Regions from separate parts of the Bacillus seohaeanensis genome, predicted to be linked through region 1. Evidence: predicted binding sites of a transcription regulator. Region 1 holds the regulator's gene; each other region holds the start of a gene.
The links. Region 1 encodes Rex, which represses fermentation and respiration genes when NADH is low (regulators of the CRP and FNR family bind a similar motif). Its sites were predicted from a motif close to TTGTGAAATATTTCACAA; they were not measured.

Region 1 (7,595 bases):
CGTTCTTTTAATTCTGTTTCCGTAGCTGCACCAACTTTAACTACTGCAACGCCACCAGCAAGTTTTGCTAGACGCTCTTGTAGTTTTTCGCTATCGAATTCAGAAGTTGTTTCTTCTAATTGAGCACGAATTTGGTTTACACGAGCTGCGATTTGATCCGCTTCTCCTGAACCTTCTACAACCGTTGTGCTTTCTTTTGTTACCACAACTTTTGCAGCACGACCTAGTTGGTCAATATTCGTAGATTTTAGATCTAATCCAAGATCTTCTGTAATTACTCCTCCACCAGTTAGAATCGCTAAGTCTTCTAACATTGCTTTGCGGCGGTCACCGAATCCAGGTGCTTTAACAGCTACAACATTGAAAGTACCGCGAAGTTTATTTAATACTAATGTAGCAAGCGCTTCGCCTTCAACGTCTTCAGCAACAATTAATAGTGGTTTACCTTGTTGAACAACTTGTTCAAGAACAGGTAGGATTTCTTGGATATTACCAATTTTCTTATCTGTAATTAAGATATATGGATTTTCAAGAACAGCTTCCATTTTATCTGAATCTGTTACCATATATGGAGAAGCATAGCCACGGTCGAATTGCATACCTTCTACTACATCAAGCTCTGTAGTGAAGCCTTTAGACTCTTCGATTGTGATAACGCCGTCGTTACCAACGCGTTCCATTGCTTCTGCAATCAATTGACCTACTTCTTCGTCAGCTGCAGAGATTGATGCAACTTGAGCAATAGACTCTTTACCTTCAATTGGTTTAGAGATTGTTTTTAACTCTTCAATAGCTGTAAGAACTGCTTTTTCGATACCTTTACGTACGCCGACAGGGTTAGCACCTGCAGTTACGTTTTTAAGTCCTTCACGAATCATTGCTTGTGCAAGAACAGTTGCAGTTGTTGTACCGTCACCAGCAATTTCATTTGTTTTGCTAGCTACTTCTGCTACTAGTTTTGCACCCATGTTTTCAAATGCATCTTCTAGTTCGATTTCTTTTGCAATTGTTACACCATCATTTGTAATTAATGGTGAACCAAATTTCTTTTCAAGAACAACGTTACGTCCTTTAGGTCCTAGAGTTACTTTTACTGCATCTGCTAATTGATCTACACCACGAAGCATGGAACGACGAGCTTCTTCGCTGAATTTAATTTCTTTAGCCATTTCAAAGTCCTCCTCTTATTATCAATTCATTCCGGATTAACTGTCGGTAGCCCTTATTCTTCGAACACCGCCAGTAAACGCCCAATTGGTTCAACTAACCATCAGTGGAAAAACCTCACTGATGGAAGTTTCACTTTATCCAAAGCTATTATTACTCACCAACAACAGCTAAAATATCGCTATCGCGAAGAATTAAGTATTCAGTGCCTTGGTATTTCACTTCTGTACCAGAGTATTTAGAGAAGATGATTCGATCGCCGACAGACACTTCAAGAGCTACGCGCTCACCGCTGTCTAGAACGCGACCTGAACCTACAGCAATAACTTTACCTTCTTGTGGTTTTTCCTTTGCTGAATCGGGTAACACAATACCGCTCGCTGTTTTTTCTTCTAATTCTACTAGCTCGATAACGACGCGATCACCTAGTGGTTTTAACAAGTGAAACAACCTCCTCGAAATTATGTAAGATTTTCTTATTAGCACTCTTTATCTGTGAGTGCTAACACAATTATTATAATAATTAATTCGCTTTCATTTTGCAAGGGGGCTGCTCAAAAAATATTCGTCAAAATCTCCTTTTTTTCGCACTATTCTATATTACCTTCCCTACTCTATTCTTATACTTCATTGCTGGGACCTTATATTTGAACGTGCCGATGTTTACTAGTAGAATTGAAAGGTAGTTTGTCCTGCATTAACTGGATGTAATCCCCACCTCAGGACTTAAAGGCATCAAAGAAGTATTAGTGGGAGATAACTACCAGTAAAACCACTGATTGTTAGTTGAACTGTATAAGGTATTCTAAAAGAATAGACTTTAATATCTAGTCGTTTAAAGGAGATATAAAATTGAAAAAACACTATGGCTACATACTGATTGCCTACGTAGTAATGCAACTTTCTAGCATTGTTGGCGTACCGCTTCTATATAAAATAGGTGTGGATGTCCTTGCTCAGCCTGAAGAACAGGTGAAAGCAGTTGTGCCAGGCTATTGGCTTGTTATTAGTTTTACAGCGACACTTCTGATCGTTGGGATGATTTTACGTAAAGACGATAGAACGACAAAGTTAGATCGTTCTGCCCCATTAAATGCTTTCAACTCTTTCATCTGGGCAATTCTAGGTGTATTTATGGCTTTCTTTGCCCAATCCCTCGCTATTAGAATTGAACAGGCACTAGGTATTGAAATGGGCTCTCAAAATACAAAGAATATTATCGGCATTATTGAACAAGTGCCGCTTATGATGATGGTTGCTGCTATTATTGGACCGATTTTAGAGGAAATTGTTTTCCGGAAAATTATTTTCGGTTCACTATATGAAAAGCTAAACTTCTTTTTATCTGGTCTCATTAGCTCTGTTATTTTTGCGCTAGCTCACTTTGAACCTGAACATGTCCTTTTATATTCTGCAATGGGCTTTACCTTTGCTTTTCTATACGTGAAAACAAAGCGGATTATTGTTCCAATTTGTGCTCATGTTGCAATGAATTCCATGGTTGTTCTTATTCAAAGTATTTTCAAAGATGATTTAGAAGACATGATAAAAGAGGCAGAACAAATACAAGGATTTATAGGAGGATTACTATGAGAAGATCACCACTTTTTTCTGGAGTGATCTATCTCCTTCTTGGAGTACTTTTTACGTATATTGCCATTCAAACAGTGAATGACAGCGGATGGGGATTTTTCACTTATATGTTGATATTTTTAGCGACTCTTGATATTGGATCAGGATTTCGAATGATAGGTATCCATTTTAAAATTAAAAACGCAATGAATAATAAAAAATAGGGATTGATCATTTTGATCAATCCCTATTTTCATTTTCAACTTCTTCAATTTCACGTTTTTGTTCTGCTTCTAATACCTTTTTATATCCAATTTTGGAAATCCAGATACTCAATTCATAAAGTACAAATAACGGTACAGTAACCATTAAATGAGAAACAATATCTGGCGGAGTAATGAGCGCTGCAATAACAAAAAGCACAAAGTAAGCATAACGTCTCATTTTCCCCATAAACATTGGCGTAATAATCCCAAGTCTAGTCAAAAACAGCATTACAACAGGTAATTGAAATAAAAACCCAAACGGGACAGTTAGCTGAAAAAGAAAATGAAAGTATTCATTAATTCCAATCACTTGCTCAATTTCAAGCGTATCCGACAACCCCATCATAAACTCTACTACATATGGAAAAAGGATAAAATAAGCAAAAGATAGACCACCTAAGAAAAGTAAAAGTGAGATTGGAATGTAACTCAATGTCACTTTTCTTTCTTTTTCATATAAACCAGGACTAATAAAAGACCAAAGCTGAAAAAGAATAATTGGTGATGTCACAATAAGTGATATAAATATCATCATTTCCATATAAATTTTAAGTGGGTCTGTAATACGAAAAGCATTCATCGTCAATTCTTTTGCTTCATCTGCATGCTGTAAATATCTTATTAACGGTTCTGCTAGAAAGAAGCTAGCAATGAAAGCTAACAAGAAGAAAACGACTACAAACATGAGTCGTTTTCGTAATTCACCTATATGTTCATAAAGCGTCATGTCATTTTGACTCATGGCGTTCATCCTACTCTACTTAGCGTCTTTATTCTTATTGTCATCATCATCATCTGCTAAGCCTTTTGTTGCATTTTTAAATTCACGTAATGTATTTCCAGCTGCTTTCCCTAACTCTGGCAATTTTTTCGGGCCAAAGATGAGTAAAGCAACGATCGCTATTAAAATGAGGCTACCTGGACCTATTGGCATTATGTGACACCTCCTCTTTACTATCATAACTTATTACAAGTTATTTTTCTATTCCGTCACCGATTCATCTTGTGACATTTCCGTGTCTTCTTCTGTATAATGCTTTAAAAAATATACGAGTGACTGCAACTCAACTGCCAAGTCAATATGATGAATTCGTATGTGATTTGGTACACTTAATCGTGCAGGAGTAAAGTTTAACACTCCTTTTATATCGGATGAAACTAAACGATCGGTAATATTTTGTGCAGAAGTTGCTGGAACAGTTAGTATCGCTACTTCTATATTCTCCCCTTCGAGCCTTTCTTCTAGTTCGTCTAAGCTATAAACGGGGACATCCCCAATATCTGTGCCGACTTTCCCCGGATCAACATCAAATGCCATCTCTATTTTAGTATTATTATTCTTTATAAAATTATAATGAAGAAATGCCGTGCCTAAATTACCTACACCAATTAAAATAACCTTCGTTAAAGCATCTTGATCGAGTGTCTTGCGAAAAAAGGATAACAGATAATTAACATTGTATCCATACCCTTTCTTTCCTAACGCCCCAAAATAAGAAAAATCTCGGCGAATAGTAGCAGAATCTACCTTCACTGCTTCACTCAACTCTTTAGAAGACACCCTTTGCTTCCCAGAAGAGGATAGATTTTTTATAAAGCGATAATAAAGCGGCAAGCGCTTTGCCGTTGCTTGTGGAATTTTTGCTGTTTCTTGATTCATACCTTTTCCCCCACATCTATTAAACCAATTTCTATATGTTATCTATTAAACCACACTGTTAACGCTTCCAAAAGCAAATAATTCTTTTGCAAAGCTCGTACTACTTGAAAAGCGGAAGCGGCTTAAGCAGACTCAGACAAAACATAAGGCGAGCTTACCTTTTTAAGACGCTTGACTTATGACTTTGAGGCGCTTATCCACTGGAATTAGATATCTTTATCCTACACTATATTCTATACTATATCTGTCCTGATTAATAGTCATCCTAATTACTTCCTTTTCTTGAAAGATTGCTGTTTTCCTAAAAAATACGATAAACTATTAGTAAGAAACTGAGGTGAAACGTTATGATTCTTTTACAAGTGAATCAGGTAACAAAATTTTTTGGTCCAGAAATAATTCTATCTAATATAAAACTAGAGGTACAATCAAAGGATCGAGTTGCTCTTGTAGGGAGAAACGGAGCAGGAAAATCTACTTTATTAAAAATAATTGCTGGACACCTTTCCTATGACGAAGGGGAAATAATGAAGCCAAAAGATGTTTCCATTGGCTATCTTGAGCAACATTCAGGGTTGGAATCAAGCCTTTCTATTTGGGATGAGATGCTGACTGTATATGAAACGCTACGCAAACAAGAAAAGCAACTACGCCTTCTTGAACAAAAAATGGCTGACCCTGCTGTATACGAAAACAATGATGTTTACGAAAGGGTTTTAAAGGAATACGACGAACTTCAAGTCCTTTTCAAAGATTCAGGCGGTTATCAGTATGAAGCCGATATTCGTTCTGTTCTGCATGGCTTGAACTTTGCAAATTTTGATTATGAAACAAAGATTTCCACTCTTAGTGGAGGGCAAAAAACGAGGCTAGCACTCGGAAAACTATTATTAACGAAACCAGATATATTAATTTTGGATGAGCCTACTAATCATCTGGATATCGAAACTCTCTCATGGCTTGAAGGCTACTTGCAAGGATACCAAGGTGCTGTACTAATTGTCTCCCATGACCGATATTTCTTGGACAGTGTCGTAAATTCTGTCTATGAAGTTTCTCGAAATAAATCAAAGAAATTTCATGGTAATTATAGTCAATACTTAAAACAAAAGGCTGAAAACTATGAGAAAGACGTAAAATTATATGAAAGACAACAACAAGAAGTCGCTAAACTGGAGGATTTTATTCAGCGCAATATCGCTCGTGCTTCTACTACAAAAATGGCTCAAAGTCGAAGAAAAAAATTAGAACGCATGGAGATGATGGACAAACCATTAGGAGATGAAAAATCCGCAAATTTTTCTTTTCAAATTGAGCGACAAAGTGGGAATGATGTATTAAAAATCGCAAACCTATCGATAGGCTATACTCCAGAAGACGTTATCTCTCAAAATATATCTCTTCATGCCCAAAAAGGGGATAGCATTGCCCTTGTAGGGCCGAATGGGATTGGTAAGTCAACACTTCTTAAAACATTGGTAAACAAACTATCTCCTATTCAGGGAGAATTCCAATTCGGCTCTAATGTAGCGATTAGCTATTATGACCAAGAACAAGCAAATCTCTCATCAAATAAAACGGTACTAAATGAGCTCTGGGATGACTACCCAATGAAAAATGAGAAGGAAATACGTACTGTCCTAGGAAACTTCCTCTTTTCCGGTGAAGATGTGCTTAAACCAGTAACAGCACTTAGTGGAGGGGAAAAAGCTCGACTAGCACTTGCGAAATTAATGATGGAAAAAGCAAACCTCCTAATCCTTGACGAACCTACAAACCATCTTGATTTAGAAAGCAAAGAAGTACTCGAGGCTGCATTAATTGATTATCCAGGAACCATCCTATTCGTTTCCCATGATCGCTACTTTATCAATCGAATTGCAACGAAGGTAATAGAACTAGCAAAAGAAGGGACAACAGAATACCTTGGTGACTATGATTATTATCAGGAGAAACTTAGAGAAAAAGAAGAATTAGCCCAATTAGAAACAACTACAACTACTCCCAAGGTCTCTAGTGATAAGCAAAACCATCGGATTGATAAAGAAGCAAAAAAAATTGAACGGCAAAAAAGAAGAAGAGTAGAAGAAATAGAAAAATTAATGGAAGAGCTTGAAAACATCATTCAAACAAAAGAAGAAGAATTATGTGATCCAGAAATTTTCCAAGATCATGAGAAAGTCCAAGAGATCAATAATACGCTAGAAGCATCCAAAGAACAATTAGATGTACTTTTAGAAGAATGGACAGAATTAGAGGAATATTTACAGGAAGAGGCTTAATAAAGAGGCATATCCACAAGTGGTTAGAATACTTTTGGATTTGCCTTTTTTATATCCACAACTTTATCCACATATACCACCTTGTTATTATGTCATTTATATTAGTTTCCCACAATATCCACAAGAAAACATTAACTTATGCACATTACCTGTGAAAATTAATAGTTACTTTTTCACACCTTTTTCACAATATATTAAATGTTATACACAACTTATTCACAACCTGTGTATAAAACGTACGTTCTACTACCTTTTATTGTAAGAAAAGATCTGAATCCGTCTTCTACTCTCTAGAAATAATAGAAATTTGTTCCAAAACAATAGTTATCCACATTGTTAATTAGGAAAAGCCAAAGCAGCTGGACCTCGATACCGGAACTAGACACAAATGTAAAAACGTTTGTATAACACAAAAATGTACCTAGTGCTTATACAGTAAGCATCTAGGTACACTCTTCTTAATTATTCTGTTCAATGTCTAATCCCGGATTGGCATTCATTGAATAGTCACTTCTTTTTCCATTTTCAAAGAGAATAGTCCCTACCGCACCTATCATCGCCGCATTATCTGTACATAAGGCTAGCGGAGGAATAACAAGTTCTACTTCCTCTACTTGCTTGAAAGCCCTCTCTAGCTCACTACGTAAT
Region 2 (7,595 bases), on a different contig from region 1:
TGATAAATATAAACGTATAAAGGTACCAAGTCTTCCCATGATAGAGGAAGCAAAAAAAGACAAAAACTTAGCGGCTTTTCTTTCCTTCTCCCCTGTTTATCGATGGGAAATCAAGGAATATGAAGAACATTATGAAGTAAAATTCATTGATTTACGATACCGAAGCAACGGACACTATCCATTTGTAGCAATAGTACAACTCGACTCCGAACATAACATTGTTAGCTCGTACACAGGTTGGATTTTTAGTGAAGAAGCTCTCCGGAAGAAATTGGAGATAATACCTGATTAAACTAAAAGTAGGTGCAGCTTGAGTAACTCGCTCGAGCTAAACGCATTTAACTCGAATACATTAAAAAGGAATGACCAACTAATTAGGTCATTCCTTTTTAATGATAAAGATCTCCGTCGGTATTAAGCAAATGTTTATATTTCTCATTCCTTGCTGCAAATTCATGTATTCTTTCTCCATAGTTTTCAATCCATTGCCGTACAATTTTTTCTGTCATTTGCTTTCCTTTATATTCGTACCCCGCTTTTGCATAAGTTGCTTCAAAATCTTCCCATAGCAGTTCAACCCATGTTCTAGCTCTTTTATAAGAAAGATTTTCATTTTTTTGTAAAAGTAGGTCCGTCAGTACTTCAAAGGTTTTATCCATGAAATCCCCTCATTCCCATATTTTAAATTTGTTGTCTGTTGATAACGAATAACTGATTGTACCATACTATTAGTACGTGAAAAAGCTTAGTATTCCCTTTGCCTTTTCACGATCATGTTAGTTAGAAAATACCCTTTAGGAGGCAGATTATGCGTAATAAAGAAAGAGGCTTCCCAAATCAAAATAATAACAAACTTGAAGGTGAACCAAGAGCAAAAGCAGAATATGCTTCTAAACGAGCAGACGGCACCATCAATACACATCCTGCAGAACGTATGCAGGCCTCCGGACAACGCGAGTCAGATTCTCTTTAATGAACACGACTTTGCTTTTAAGGGATTGTAATGGTGGGGAAACGTAACTTTCTACTAACAGATATAAAAGTCCATTTATTCTGGCATTCTTTAAGTCAAAGCATTCACATTTCAAATAAATGGACATAACTCAAGATCTAGTCATTCTCGAACGCCAGACTGATAAGCGTTCGTAACGTAAATCTTTTGTTTCATATTTGGAGCTGACCTTGGCCAAGTCAGCTCTTTTTTCTTATTTTTTCGCCAGAGTTAGCAGCGAAATAGGCAACGCTTCTTCCTTGCCATCTCCACCTAATCGATATCCCCAAGCAAAAATACCATTCATATAATCAATTTTAAAATATACTCCTGGATCGCTTTCAATTCCATATATTTCTCCAGCCTTAAAGTCATCAGGATTCATTAAATAAGCCCTTGCCATAATTGTTTTTCGCTCTAATACTGCGAATTCATTCACAATACCAAGTTGCTCTGCTTTTCTAGCTTTTTCTTTTAATTCGGCAATTTCTTGTTTCAATTCATATTCAGACAATTCACTATATCTTTTTTCTTGTTCCATCGTATCACCTCATTATTTTAAGTATAGTGAAAATGGTACAATATGCAAAGAAATTATTTTGAAGGGATGGAGTTACATTGAATACAGCAGTTATTACTGGCGGTGGTTCTGGATTAGGAAAAGAACTTGCCGTTTTATTAAGTAAAAAAGGTTATCACGTTCATTTGCTAGGAAGAACAGAACAAAATCTTAAGAATACAGCTCTAGAAATTAAGTCAAATGGTGGGGAAGCAACATTTCATTCACTCGATTTACTTTCCTATGAAACAATACAGAAGGTTGCTAAAGAAGTCAGTGATCGTTTTAAAATAGAACTTCTTGTTAACAATGCTGGGGTTGGTTATTTTGGATCTTTTACGGAGTCGACGGATCAAGAGATGGAAGAAATGTTTTCTACAAATGTCTTCGGTCCAATTCGATTAACGAAAGAACTGCTGCCAAGTTTACGAAAACATAAGAAGAGTGCTGTACTTAACATTATTTCTACTGCGGGACTTAGAGGGAAAAAACATGAATCATTATATGTTGCATCTAAGTTTGCTTTTAGAGGCTGGGGGGAGAGTTTACAGAAAGAGTTTGAAGGAACTCCACCAAGATTTATAAACGCCTTTATGGGCGGAATGAATACACCTTTCTGGGACAAATCAGACCACGTAGGAAATCCAGAAAAACTCCGATCACCTAGTGAAATTGCGGAAATTATCATCAATCAATATGAAACAGAAAATGAAATTGTTATTGAGTCAAAAAAATGAAGAATGGGGGATTGACTTCCTCCCCTACTCTTCATTTTTTAATTTCTCAAGAAATGCATCAATTTTTTCAAGAGAGAATCCTTTTCGATAAAGTGTTTGCTTCATTTTTTGTTCATACTGTATCCCTGAAAATTTGGATTGCAGGCGTTTATGCACTTTCATTCCTTGATGGGTGAGCGCTTCCCATTGTTCGTCTGTACTCCTATCCGTTTCAATGGCTTCCCACACTATTTTATTTATCGAAGAGGTATACCCTTTCCTAAGAAGATTCTGGTTTATCTTTTGTTTTGCTTGCACTAAAGAATCTTTGCGGTATTTGTGAAGAAGCTTCTGAGCGATAGCCACACCCTTATCAACTTGAAGCTCCGTTGTAAAAGAGGTTAACGCATTTTCTACTAGTAACTCATCGACACCCTTTTTAGCTAGTTCCCCTTTAATCCATTGTGGTCCTTTGTCAGAAGTGTTCAATTGAGTTTGAACAAAAGCTTCTGCAAATTCCTTATCATTGATATATTTGTATTCGCTTAATTTATGAATAACTTCTTGGATTAGACTGTCGTCTAACTCTGCTTCCTTTAAATGATTGCGTATTTCTTTTTCCGTCCGCATTCGATAAGAAAGAAAATGCAGTGCTTTATTAAATGCCTTTTTTGCTTCATCCTTATATTGAAGCTCTGACATCATTAATTCATCTAATTCCAATCCTTTACGAAGTTGAAATTGTGCAAGCACTGACTCATCCACGCTAAAGGCGTATTTACCGTCCATAAAAATATTGTATCTTTCATCATTTTTTACCTGTTTGGTTATTTTGGTTATTTCCCCCATGTTTTTTCACCTCGTTTTCATCAAACTCTCCATTTGTTACTGATTTTATTAATAAGTAAATTATATAACAAATAAAAAGATTAAGCAGAAATTATGTATGTTCCTTTCTATAGAAGGAAAAACTAAAATAAACTTTCTAAAATTTTTCAGAGAAGGGATGTACATACTATGCCAAAAAATAAGAAAGACAAAACAAAATCTGTATTATCTAGTATGCAGGAAGTGACATATGCAAGAGAATTTAAAGCAGCAGATCGTGCTGGTGGATACACGCAAAAAAATAACAAATAGTAAAAAACTACCTAACTAAAAAAACACTTTTCATCACATGATAAGATAGGAAGCCCTTACTAAAGGCTTCTTACCTTTTAATGACGGAAGGGGTTTTAAACAATGGGTAGAAACCACGGACATAAAAATCGAGATAAAAACACAAAAAACTTACCTCAAACACCTAAACAGTTAAAGTCTGACGGAGTAGATGAAGAATTCTCACGCGAACTCGCAGACCAAGCTGATATGGAAGCGCAAGCACGTGCAAACGCTGCTAACCAAAGACAAAGTGTACAAAGTAATCAAGGTAAATAAAGTGAAACTTCAATCAGTGGGGGTTTTCTTTCATCCACACTGATTGTTAGTTGAACCAATCGGGCGTTTACGGGTAGTTTGCCCCCCCACCTACGCTTCTCCGGTTTCCTTAAGCCTTGAGGTGGGGGTCTTACTACCCGTTAATGCGGGATAAACAAAAATCGGCCGGGATTTCCTCCCAGGCCGATTTTTCATTAGTATACTACAGCTTTTTTAGGTTCGTGTTTATGTTTATTTTTAAAGAAGTGACCTTTCATATAAGGGATAAGCCAACGGTCTCCTCCATAGTTATAAGCTCCCTTGCCTGCGAATAACAGGATGATTGCTGCTGTAAAAAGAATTGGATTTGTGCTGACTGTTCCTGCCATTAAGAAGTTCAAGTTCATAAATGCTCCGGCGATTAAAGCTGGGATTGTTGCTAACCCTGTAATAAGTCCAACACCCACCAAAAATTCTCCCCAAGGGACAAGAACATTAAACAATTCGATATTCGGTACAGCGAAACCTTCAAGGAAACCTGCATACCAGCCTTGAACGGCAGGATGATCTCCACCTGCTTTTGCTAATGCACCTTGTAGAAATCCGCTTGCATCAAAACCATCGTTAATTTTATGCCAGCCACCTTCTATCCACTGTAAACCTAACCAAACTCTTACTACTGTCCAGACTACACTAACTTTTGGATTTTCCCACCATTTCATAATGGCTCCACTCCTTTTGTTTTAATTGTGAAATATTTCACAAGTTTAGGTAAAAAAATAAATTCCTTTATTAATAATGATCATCTTTTATGTTTGTGAATTATTTCACATATTCTTTACACTCTTAATGTACTACTTTTTTCAATATAGCGCAATAGGTTTTTGCAGCTGTCATATTTTTGTCACATCCTTTTATCTCCTCTTTCTCAAAAAAATACGCATCTACCATCAGAGGCAGCAGATGCGCATTATATTGCTTACTCCTCCACATCCAACTTTACTTCACCAAAATGAGCAAAAACTGCACGATAAGTACCCAATTCTAATGGAATAGGGCTAATAAATGTACCCGAGGATATAATCATTCCCTTTCTCAGAACGCTTCCTTGTGTAGATAACTTATTATTAAGCCATTCAACAGCATTGATAGGATTATCTAAAACAAAATTAGATTGTCCACTAACAACTTGTTTATCATTATGATAAAGCGTGACAGAAATATCTTCTAACGTACTCTTTGAATCTATTTTAATAGGCTCACCTACTACTACTTTACCAGTAACCGCATTATCCATAATTAACTCTCCAATGGATAGCTTCGGGAACCAATCTTTTATCCGACTATCTGGGATTTCAAGACCAGGAGCAATCAATGTCTTTTCAATAATTTCCGACACATCTGCAAATGGTGAAATATCCTCTGTAACCATGAACATTAGTTCCGTTTCCAATAACGGGGAAAATAGTTCTTTTTTATGTATAACACCATTTACTACTGTATTATCCGTTAATGTTCCATATATAGGAGAGTCTGTATGGAAAATTTCCTGCAAGCCTTTATTCGTTAAGCTAATCTTATAACCTTTGATATCTTCGTGAGTACCCTCAATTTTTCTTTGAATAAATTCATCTTGGACTTCATAAAAAGCAGCTTCTGTCGAAAAACCAGCTGTTTCTATACAAGATAGCGGACTCTTCTTCTTGTATGTATCTAGTAACGTTGTCACTATATCCTGCGTTTTCGTTGTCATACTGATGCATCCTTTCTATGTATAAATAAAGTGAAACGATAATTCTTTCCTTTAGCAAATAATTCGACAACTATATGTTCATTCCCTGCAATTGGCTACAAAATGACAGAATATCTAACTAATTAGTTTGTAAATTGGAAGTGTAAAAAAGATCCCCCTAGCTCCTACAGAGTTGGGGGATCTTTTTTACCTGAAATTAGATGTTAGAAACGGGTAGCATACTCCCTAAAATGGTTTTACGGACATCAAAAAAATCATTATAATAGCAATTGCACTTGCTGTGGCGAGAGCTTTATCTGCTTTTTTATTAATTTCTACTACTTCTGTTGGTATTGCATTTCCTGTTGCATTCTCAAGTATTTGTACGGATTCTTTTGTCTGTTTAGCAGCTACTCCTATTACTAATACTTGAGCTACTATATAAAGAATAATAGAAGTGATATACCACCCCTCTTTAAATAGGTTTGGATTAATAACCCCCATAATTAAACCTGTTACCAGTAAAGCTATACTGCCAATCTTTACAGGCTTTTCAATTTTTTCCATTAACTCATTTGACCATTTTAACTGTTCTTTTGTTTTTGCGAATTTTCCTATTATTGGAAAAATAAATGTTGGTCCTAATCCCACTACTGCTGCGATTACGTGGATCAGAACTAATGCTCCATATACAGTCATCCTCATCCCCCCTTGTTTTTTAATACCCCTTACTCCCTTTTGCTAGCAGAAATCCCTCCTACTCGCTCGTAAGTTATCATAGTATATAGAGACTGTGAATAATTGACTATTATTATATAAAAATTTATAGGAGTTTATCACTTATTATGTAAAAAATTATTATTTTATTAGATTAAAAGAACTAAATAAGAGGATGCGTCTAACTCTAATTAGAGAGGCCTGTTTCCTATTAATCATAACTAAAAAGGAAAACTGATACCTTATGAGTATTTCTTAGCCTGTGCTTTTAGTACTATTCACTCGTGATACCGAATAATTTAGGTCTCTGCTTCCAGTCTCAAGTTTTAAAAAGTTTCTTTTCATTATATAATTGGTTTGTTTCACTAAATTAAATTCTTTATTAGAAATTGAGGCTATGTATGGGCAAACAAGTAGCATTAGAAAAGAAAACAATTAGACAGGTGCTTCTGGTTTTAGGAATTATTTTTGTTGCTTTTAATTTACGTCCAGCAATCACGGCGATTGGACCAATTATTGGGTTGATTCGTAATGATCTAGGAATATCGAACGGGGTAGCTGGTTTTATTACAACTCTCCCTTTACTATCATTCGCTATTCTTTCAATTCTTGCCCCAAGAATTGGACAGGTGTTTGGCAATGAACGGACTGTTTTCTTCGGGTTAATTGTATTATTCATTGGAATTGTGATTCGTTCTACTGGATTTATCTCTACACTTTTCCTCGGCACCATACTAGTAGGTGTTGGTGTTGCTATTGGAAATGTTCTCTTACCAAGTATTGTAAAGCTGAAATTCCCTGAAAAGGTTGGGATTATGACAAGTACCTATACAACATCAATGAATACCTTTGCTGCGCTCGGGTCAGGGATTAGTATTCCACTTGCACAAGGATTGGCGTTAGGTTGGCAAAAAGCACTAGCTGTTTGGGCAGTGATAGCGGTGATTGCAGCAGTTATCTGGTTACCACAGTCACGGCGGAATAATCAACAAACAGCTACTCAGAACAGCCAATCTTCTAGTAAAGACCTCTGGCAATCACCACTTGCATGGCAGGTCACCATTTTTATGGGGTTACAATCGTTTTTATTCTATTGTACGGTGGCATGGTTGCCAGAAATATTGGAAAGTAACGGAATGGATTTGTCCTTAGCAGGTTGGATGCTTTCCTTAATGCAATTGGTCGGCCTACCGACAACCTTTTTCGCCCCAGTGTTGGCTGGCCGTTTTAAAAATCAGAAGGGCATTGTGCTAACCATTGGGTTCTTTTACTTTGCGGGAATAATGGGGATCCTGCTTGGTGCTAGCCATGCTCTATTAGTAGTGTCGATTATATGTATAGGAGTTGCCCAAGGTGCAAGTATTAGTTTAGCACTTACTTTTATTGGCTTACGAACAATTAATGCAAAGCAAGCAGCTGATTTATCTGGAATGGCACAATCCATCGGCTATTTACTAGCAGCAA
Region 3 (7,595 bases), on a different contig from region 1:
GCTGGTTTCAATCGTGTATTTAATGCTGTCATAACAGCTCCAACTTGAAAAACTCCATAAAAGCCTTCTAGCATTTCTGATGTATTCGGTGCCAAGTAAGCAACCTTATCACCTTTTTCAATTCCAAGATCCACTAACCCTCGTGAAAGTTGATTAACCCGTTTGTTTAACTGATTATACGTCAAAACACGCCGATCATCGATAATCGCCAGCTTCTCCCCGTACAACTCCACGGCGCGATCTAAGAAATCAGTTAGTAGTAATGGTACATGCATTTCGTAAAATCCCCCTTGCATTGTTTAAAATCTACTAAGCTCCCATCTTTTGTTGTAATCCTGTTATATAACAATCATACAATAAACCTAATAATTATGACAGTATTTTCTGATAATTTTTAAAAAACAACTATGGGCTATCCTCATATGTCTGAATTTGAAGTCTATTTTAATTTTAGGAGAAGGAAGTATAGGATTCGTCTATGTGACAAACTTCACATCCTATACATGCTCTGTTTGCTAAGATGCTGATATGAAATGCTCGTAATAAAAAATAACCTATTTTCTATATTGAAAGGAGAAAAAGAAATGGGGAGACAGAAAGTACAATTATCTCTTCAAACAGGTAGTTTAGTTGTTGGTTTTATGGTTTGGGTTTTACTATCCTCGTTAATGCCTAATATTCGAGAGGACATCGCCCTTACTAATTCACAAGTTTCCCTTGTAACTGCTATTCCCGTTATTTTAGGATCGCTGTTACGAGTTCCAATCGGTTTTTATACAAACCGGTTTGGTGCAAGAACAATCTTTATCATTAGTTTTCTTGCCTTGTTATTCCCTGTATTTTTTATCAGTATTGCCGATTCCTTAAGTGATTTAATTATTGGCGGGTTATTTTTAGGTATTGGTGGAGCGACTTTCTCCATCGGAGTTACTTCCCTACCGAAATATTATCCAAAAGAAAAACACGGATTAGTCAACGGGATTTACGGTGCTGGTAATATTGGAACAGCCATCTCTACATTTGCAGCACCAATACTAGCTGCTTCCCTTGGCTGGGTAACTACTGTTCGCATTTATTTAGTGCTATTACTTGTATTTGCGGTAGTGAATTTTATTCTTGGAGATCGTACAGAAAAGAAAGTGCATGTATCAATGATCAGCCAAATTAAAAGTGTTTATCGAAATCAAACATTATGGTTTCTAAGCATATTCTACTTTCTCACATTTGGTTCGTTTGTTGCTTTCACCATTTATTTACCAAATTTCCTCGTCAATCATTTCGGATTAGATCCAGTTGATGCTGGTTTACGAACAGCTGGCTTTATTGCATTGGCTACGTTTTTACGTCCTGTTGGCGGCTGGTTAGGAGATAAATTTAACCCATTTATGATTTTAATGCTTGTATTTTTAGGACTTACATTTTCAGGCGTTTTATTATCGTTCTCTCCCACGATTCAATTGTATACGATTGGAACATTAACGGTTGCTTTATGTGCTGGGATTGGAAATGGAACCGTGTTTAAATTAGTTCCGCTTTATTTTGCTAAACAAGCAGGGATTGTGAATGGAATTGTTTCCGCGATGGGTGGTTTAGGTGGATTCTTCCCTCCTCTTGTATTAACGACAGTATTTAGTCTTACGGGTCATTATGCAATTGGATTTATGGCACTTTCCGAATTTGCACTTGTTAGCTTTGTGCTCGTCGTTTGGATGTATTATCAAGATAAGCTGAGCTTAGAGAGCAAGCTTATTGAAAGTACAGCGCAAGGAATGATGGTAACGAATAAAGACGGTGTCATTCAGAAAGTGAATCCTGCTTTTTCTAGAGTGACTGGCTATTCACTAGAAGAAGTGATTGGAAAACGTCCAAATATGTTGCAGTCTGGTCACCATAACAAAACATTTTACGAAGCTATGTGGAGCAATATTCAACAAGAGGGATACTGGCAAGGAGAAATCTGGAATAAACGTAAAAACGGTGAAGTTTACCCTGAGTTACTGACGATAAGTGAAGTACGAAATGATGTTGGAGAAGTAAAAAATTACGTAGGATTCTTTAGCGATATTACAGATTCAAAAATAAAAAATATCAATATTGTAAAAGAAAGCTGAAGGTTTTTCTTCAGCTTTTTTTCGGTTTTATTTATTCCTGACTTGCTATATACAATCGATAATCTTCTGGTCGATTAATATTAATAAAGCTTTGGCTATTGCCTATGTCCGATACATATAGGCAGTTTATTCGTTGCAATAAGCTATGTAGCGACAGATCCCCTTGTTGAAGGATATCTTGAATTTTATTTTGTATACTATAATGATAGGCAGCGATGAGTGGCTGCTTTCTCCCTTCCATAACCGGAACAACAGCTTCTACCCCATTATCCATATTAGCAATCAATTGTTCGATGACATGATTATTTATAAAAGGTACATCTATAGGTAAAACGATATACCACTCCGCTTGAAATTCCTTCATTGCGGAATAGATTCCCGCTAGTGGTCCCTTTCCTTTAAAGCTGAGATCATCTTGAATCAATGTCAAAGAGTTGTCTACGTGAAATTGGTTTTGTACATCTTCATTGGTCACCACGACAAGCTTTGAGGTAAAAGGCTTTAACGCTTCTATTGAATACTGGTAAAAAGGCACACCTCGTCTTTTGGCAAACGCTTTGGGTTGTCCAAACCGTCTAGATTGTCCACCAGCTAAAATAACTCCTATTATTTCTTCTCTTTTCAAAACGATCCTCTCCTTTTTTCATTCGGATGCCCCCCTCACCCAGAGTTACTCCTACCCTTTCCATCTTAAGAAAATAATGGTCTATCCTAATAAAAAAGCTTCGACTTCCAAATATGATATATTTGTGAACTGTGATGTATATCACACTTCTTACATCAGCAGTTTGGTATTTTTTAAGCAATAAGTACTAAAAAACGAACGGAAATTTTTTTACTTGGTTTTTATAGATACTTCATTTTGCCTGAAGGAGTGTTACGCCATGCTAGCGAAAGCTTATAATAATGATACTAAATTAATGTCTGATAACCTACGTCAATTACTTATCTCGATTGGAAGGAAACGGAAGATAAGAAAAAACACGTATCTTTTCCAAGAAGGAATGGATGCAAAAGAAATTTACTTAGTTCAGTCTGGTCTTATCCAAATCGGGAAACTGACACCAGATGGCAAAGAGTTATCACTTCGAATATGTAAGAAGGATGATCTTGTCGGTGAACTTACCTTATTTTCTGATGAATCGAAGTACATGCTAAGCGCTCTTGCTCTTGATGATTGTGACATTATCACGATAAATAAAACGACTCTTGAACAAGAGTTGGCTTATAATAATGCCTTAACATTTGAATACATGAAGTGGATGAGCGTTCATCTTCGCAAAACACAGTCAAAAATTCGCGACCTTTTGTTAAACGGGAAAAAAGGTGCCCTTTATTCCACCTTAATTCGTTTATCGAATAGCTATGGAGTAAAGCAGGATGACGGTTTGTTAATCGATATCGTGCTAACGAACCAGGAGTTAGCCAATTTTGTCGCATCTGCACGTGAAAGTGTGAACAGAATGCTCAGTGACCTAAAAAAACAGAAGGTCATCTCCCTTAACGACACAGGAAAAATTATCATCCACAAAATTGATTTTTTACGAATGGAAATTGGTTGTGAAAACTGTCCAATTGAAATTTGTAACATTGATTAACTTACGTTTCCGCCACTGGGTTGATTGGAGCGGAAATCAACGGGCTGAATCTATAAGGAAAAACAACAATCTATGAGAAAAAAGCCTCTAAGTTTAAAACAGGAATGTCAAGTCTGCATTCCTGTTTTTTGCGCCAATCGATTGCCTCCAAATGCCCTATTCCTCTTCCAATCAATAATGGTAGCTTTACTAGAAAACAGTTAAATACATGATCATTGTCATAAAGAAAATAAAACTATTTCCTATCTCTAGTATACCCAACTTCATAATCGGCAACGGTTTCCCATACAATCCGATTGCTCGAATGAGACTTGGTACATAAGCAAGCGTTAGCCACATATGTCCAAACACGAAAACCATCACAACTAAACCTATGTGGTATCCCCATGAATACCATTTAAATGTTTGATTTTTCTTCTCCCGAATCATGGATTTCACATAAAACGTGCTACCTAAAAAGAAGAAAAAGGAATAGATAAAAATAAGCCAAGCCGTGCCATCAAGTGTGCCGCTACCTAAAAAATAACTCGCCAACCCACCGATTCCAAAAATGATAATCGCGGAGACATCATTAAGGAAAGCCCGCTCCTTCTTCCTCTTCGTGAAGTATACGTTAATAAGGAAAAACGGAATCATCGCAAAACTAAAAAATAGTAATCTCCACTCTTCGTACAATGGGAAAACGAGGAAAACAAGTGCAAGCGAAATATATATGATTGACCATTTTTTATGAAGGGCTATTTTCTTCTTTTTTAATAACATAAAGATTGGAACTGTAGCTAGATAAAGAAAAAGCCAACCAAAAAGGAAGGGAAGATGAAAAATAGTAGCTTCTCCTCCAAGCATTCCAAGTAAAAATGGTATAAGAAGCATTGCCCACGCTCCGTGCTGCTTAGGTAATAAAATCTTCATGTCTCTCCACCTCTCTCTAACGCCTATCATAGCAGCTAATAGACCCTCTAGATGTGACTTTTCTCATATTCTCGGTGTGAAAAGTGTCACAGAAGTGTGAAACAGAAACGAGTAAGATAGAAGAAAACTAAAGATATTATTCAAATCCATTAGAGTTTATAAAAAAAGGAACTCGAAGTAGTCTCACGTTGTTTTATTGTAGCGACTAGCGGCTTCTTCTGAGTGAACTTTTTCTATCACTCTTCGATTTTGAATGATAAAAAGGTGGAAATCATATGAATAGCTATGATTATATCTTTCAGTTAAAAAGACTCTCACTCTTTGAAGACCTACGATTGGATATTGTGGCGCAATTGACCAAAAAAGGGAACCTACTGAAAGTAAATCATGACGAGGAGTTAAGGGACATCCTTCTTCCAGAATCAATATTTATCATGTTAAAGGGAAAAGTGGAATTGCTAGATGTTCAGAAATCACATAATTCTTGGGTTGTAGCTCAATGGTCAGAAGGAGAGGTTATCCCTAATTACCACAAAAATGAAACATTTTCCCGTATTTTTAAAACGAAGGCAGTAGACGATAGTATCTTATTACAACTGCCTATCCATCTGTTCCTGAGTATTGCTAGCCAACATTCACATACGCACATTCTACTATTAAAACTAATGCACCTAAATTTGACGTTTTCTTATGGAGTACTTAGCACCTATTCTCACCGGTTACAAAAAAATAATGAAGAATGTGACATACATCAACAAAACGAAGGATAGAATGATTTACTCTACTAATAGGAGGTGCAGTAATGACTACAAAATTTAATGAAATGTCTATAGTTGGTGAGATCGTAACAGAATTTCCGAAAGCAAGTGATTTTTTCAAGAAAAATAAAATAGATTTTTGCTGTGGAGGGAATCGCCCACTTGGTGAGGTGGTTCGTGAAAGAAAATTACAAGATGCTCAGATTGTTGAGCAATTAAATGAGTTATATGAGAATAATTACGCAAACGATGATGCAATTGATTGGAGAGAAAAAGATTCAAACAAAATAATTGATCATATTATTACTAAACATCACGCCTTCCTTCGGGAAGAGTTAAGTATGCTATTGCCATATGTTAAAAAAGTAATGCTTGTCCATGGAGACGCACACCCATTTATGAAACGGGTTCATGAACTATTTATTGAGCTAACAGCAGAGTTGCTAGAACATACGAATAAGGAAGAAGAAATTTCTTTCCCTGCGATCCTATCTTTTGAATCGAAACAAGGTATGGATGCAGAAAGACTGAAAAATATCATTATCGAATTAGAAGCGGAGCATGACCGCAGTGGTAATATTATAAAAGAAATTAGAGAACTTACAAGTGATTTTACATTACCAGAAGGTGCTTGCCGTACATTTGAACTTGTTTATAATCGATTAGAATTTCTAGAGGAAGATACGTTCCAACATATTCATTTAGAAAATAATATTTTGTTTCCACGATATATGTAAAAGAGAAACGAAAATATTGTCTTAATCAAAAGCTAAAACGCAAAGGAGCGTTTTAGCTTTTTTCATTTAACCCAACATTTTTCTCCTTCTCTTTGTTCACTTGATAGATTTTCTTTAATGTTGCATTAATGTTATTCAAACTTAGTAAAATGAAGCCTAGCATAATAAATGTGACAAATTCCCTTGTAAAAAAAGCAATAATGCCTAGTACTAAAAAATAAAAACCGTACCACCAATTGTTCATTATTTCATGCCCACCTTCTTTTTCTCCATCAATCTACTTTTTGTCCCGAATTTCTTCCAATAGTTCAATCACACGATCATTCTGCTTTTCTATTGACTTTAATGTTTTTTCAATAATACTAGTTGAAAAAAATAGAATGAGTAAAATTGCAATTCCGACTAATGTCAATTTTATTTCCTCCGCATTATATATAGATATCTCTTTTTAATGCTAACATATAATGGAATTTTTTTCTTTCTATATTTACGATTACTTTAAATAGAAGAAACTCTTCGATTGTCGCCTAACCACAAATTCTCAAACAAATAATCAATGCGCCAATCTATTTCTGTTTTAACATCTATAAGGCTTCTACTTCCTTTCTCTTAACATAATTAATACTTATACAAAGGTTGTTTTAGTAAAGTCTATTGCTTTTCAACTACAAGCTAAGTTTAACAAACTGAGCTTATTGGAGCGGAGGGCGCTTGACTCCTGTGAGAAGAGAGGAAAGTGAGAAGGCCCCACAGGAGAAGCCGATGTCTAGCTCGCTGTGAAAAAGATATAATCCCCAAAAGGCAAAAAGCTCCTTTGGGGATTTTTCCTATTTTCTTCACGAGTTGAGCAAGCCACTTCCGCTTTTCTCAGAGACTCGCATCTAGTGCCCGTAGCGGAAATTAACGGGCAAAGTTTATAAATCAGAATAACAATCTCTGAGAAAAGAGCCTATACAAAAAACGCATGGATTTTACTTCCATACACCTTTCGTAAGTACAGTTTATCCGATGCAGCAACGTGCCTTACAAGCCCCGCATCTAACTTGTTTTCTTACTTTTATATTTTTCTAAGACGCTCCACACCCAATAAGCAACCATCGCCACGATAGGAATCACAGTAGGAACGAAATGATAATCACTTGAAAGGATTATAAACAAAAGAATTGCAATAAGTAGCGCTGGGACCATCACAAGAAACCACATTCTCACCCTTCTATTTTTAAAACTAAGTTCCATCCTCTCCATTCTACACCCCCAAGTATCCTGATTGCCTTTATCTTCATGCTAACATTAAGAAATTAAAAAGCACATAGACTTTTCCTAAAGTCCATGTGCTCTTCACCGTAGTTGTATTTATTTTTAGGAACGAGCTTTATCTTTTTTAATTTGTTTACTTCGTAGCTGGCCACATGCAGCGTCGATATCTGAACCTTGCTCTACACGGACACCACAGTTAATGCCATGGTTGAGCAATGTTTC

Region 2: a site for Rex is predicted at 4,430-4,447, ahead of ACFSUL_RS05220 (DoxX family membrane protein). Genes of this name have one in related genera too.
Region 3: a site for Rex is predicted at 4,696-4,713, ahead of ACFSUL_RS06250 (YwiC-like family protein). Genes of this name have one in related genera too.

Annotation. Positions count from the first base shown of each region.
Region 1 covers NZ_JBHUMF010000011.1:2,960-10,554, reverse strand. The annotation lists gene groL (chaperonin GroEL) at 1-1,169, opposite strand, end outside; gene groES (co-chaperone GroES) at 1,321-1,608, opposite strand; gene ACFSUL_RS04645 (CPBP family intramembrane glutamic endopeptidase) at 2,020-2,760, shown strand; gene ACFSUL_RS04640 (YdiK family protein) at 2,757-2,963, shown strand; gene tatC (twin-arginine translocase subunit TatC) at 2,980-3,747, opposite strand; gene ACFSUL_RS04630 (twin-arginine translocase TatA/TatE family subunit) at 3,763-3,939, opposite strand; gene ACFSUL_RS04625 (redox-sensing transcriptional repressor Rex) at 3,988-4,665, opposite strand; gene ACFSUL_RS04620 (ABC-F family ATP-binding cassette domain-containing protein) at 5,013-6,947, shown strand; gene tsaD (tRNA (adenosine(37)-N6)-threonylcarbamoyltransferase complex transferase subunit TsaD) at 7,406-7,595, opposite strand, start outside.
Region 2 covers NZ_JBHUMF010000012.1:101,521-109,115, reverse strand. The annotation lists gene ACFSUL_RS05260 (metal-dependent hydrolase) at 1-292, shown strand, start outside; gene ACFSUL_RS05255 (YfhJ family protein) at 390-659, opposite strand; gene ACFSUL_RS05250 (small, acid-soluble spore protein K) at 809-973, shown strand; gene ACFSUL_RS05245 (YfhH family protein) at 1,206-1,532, opposite strand; gene ACFSUL_RS05240 (SDR family NAD(P)-dependent oxidoreductase) at 1,610-2,287, shown strand; gene recX (recombination regulator RecX) at 2,312-3,115, opposite strand; gene ACFSUL_RS05230 (YfhE family protein) at 3,284-3,406, shown strand; gene ACFSUL_RS05225 (YfhD family protein) at 3,509-3,703, shown strand; gene ACFSUL_RS05220 (DoxX family membrane protein) at 3,898-4,404, opposite strand; gene ACFSUL_RS05215 (2-keto-4-pentenoate hydratase) at 4,662-5,435, opposite strand; gene ACFSUL_RS05210 (DUF2269 family protein) at 5,661-6,113, opposite strand; gene ACFSUL_RS05205 (CynX/NimT family MFS transporter) at 6,533-7,595, shown strand, end outside.
Region 3 covers NZ_JBHUMF010000015.1:41,432-49,026, forward strand. The annotation lists gene ACFSUL_RS06230 (long-chain-fatty-acid--CoA ligase) at 1-275, opposite strand, end outside; gene ACFSUL_RS06235 (nitrate/nitrite transporter) at 585-2,111, shown strand; gene mobA (molybdenum cofactor guanylyltransferase) at 2,143-2,736, opposite strand; gene ACFSUL_RS06245 (Crp/Fnr family transcriptional regulator) at 2,996-3,709, shown strand; gene ACFSUL_RS06250 (YwiC-like family protein) at 3,899-4,621, opposite strand; gene ACFSUL_RS06255 (hypothetical protein) at 4,897-5,391, shown strand; gene ric (iron-sulfur cluster repair di-iron protein) at 5,424-6,116, shown strand; gene ACFSUL_RS06265 (hypothetical protein) at 6,169-6,360, opposite strand; gene ACFSUL_RS06270 (hypothetical protein) at 6,394-6,528, opposite strand; gene ACFSUL_RS06275 (hypothetical protein) at 7,155-7,361, opposite strand; gene rlmN (23S rRNA (adenine(2503)-C(2))-methyltransferase RlmN) at 7,476-7,595, opposite strand, start outside.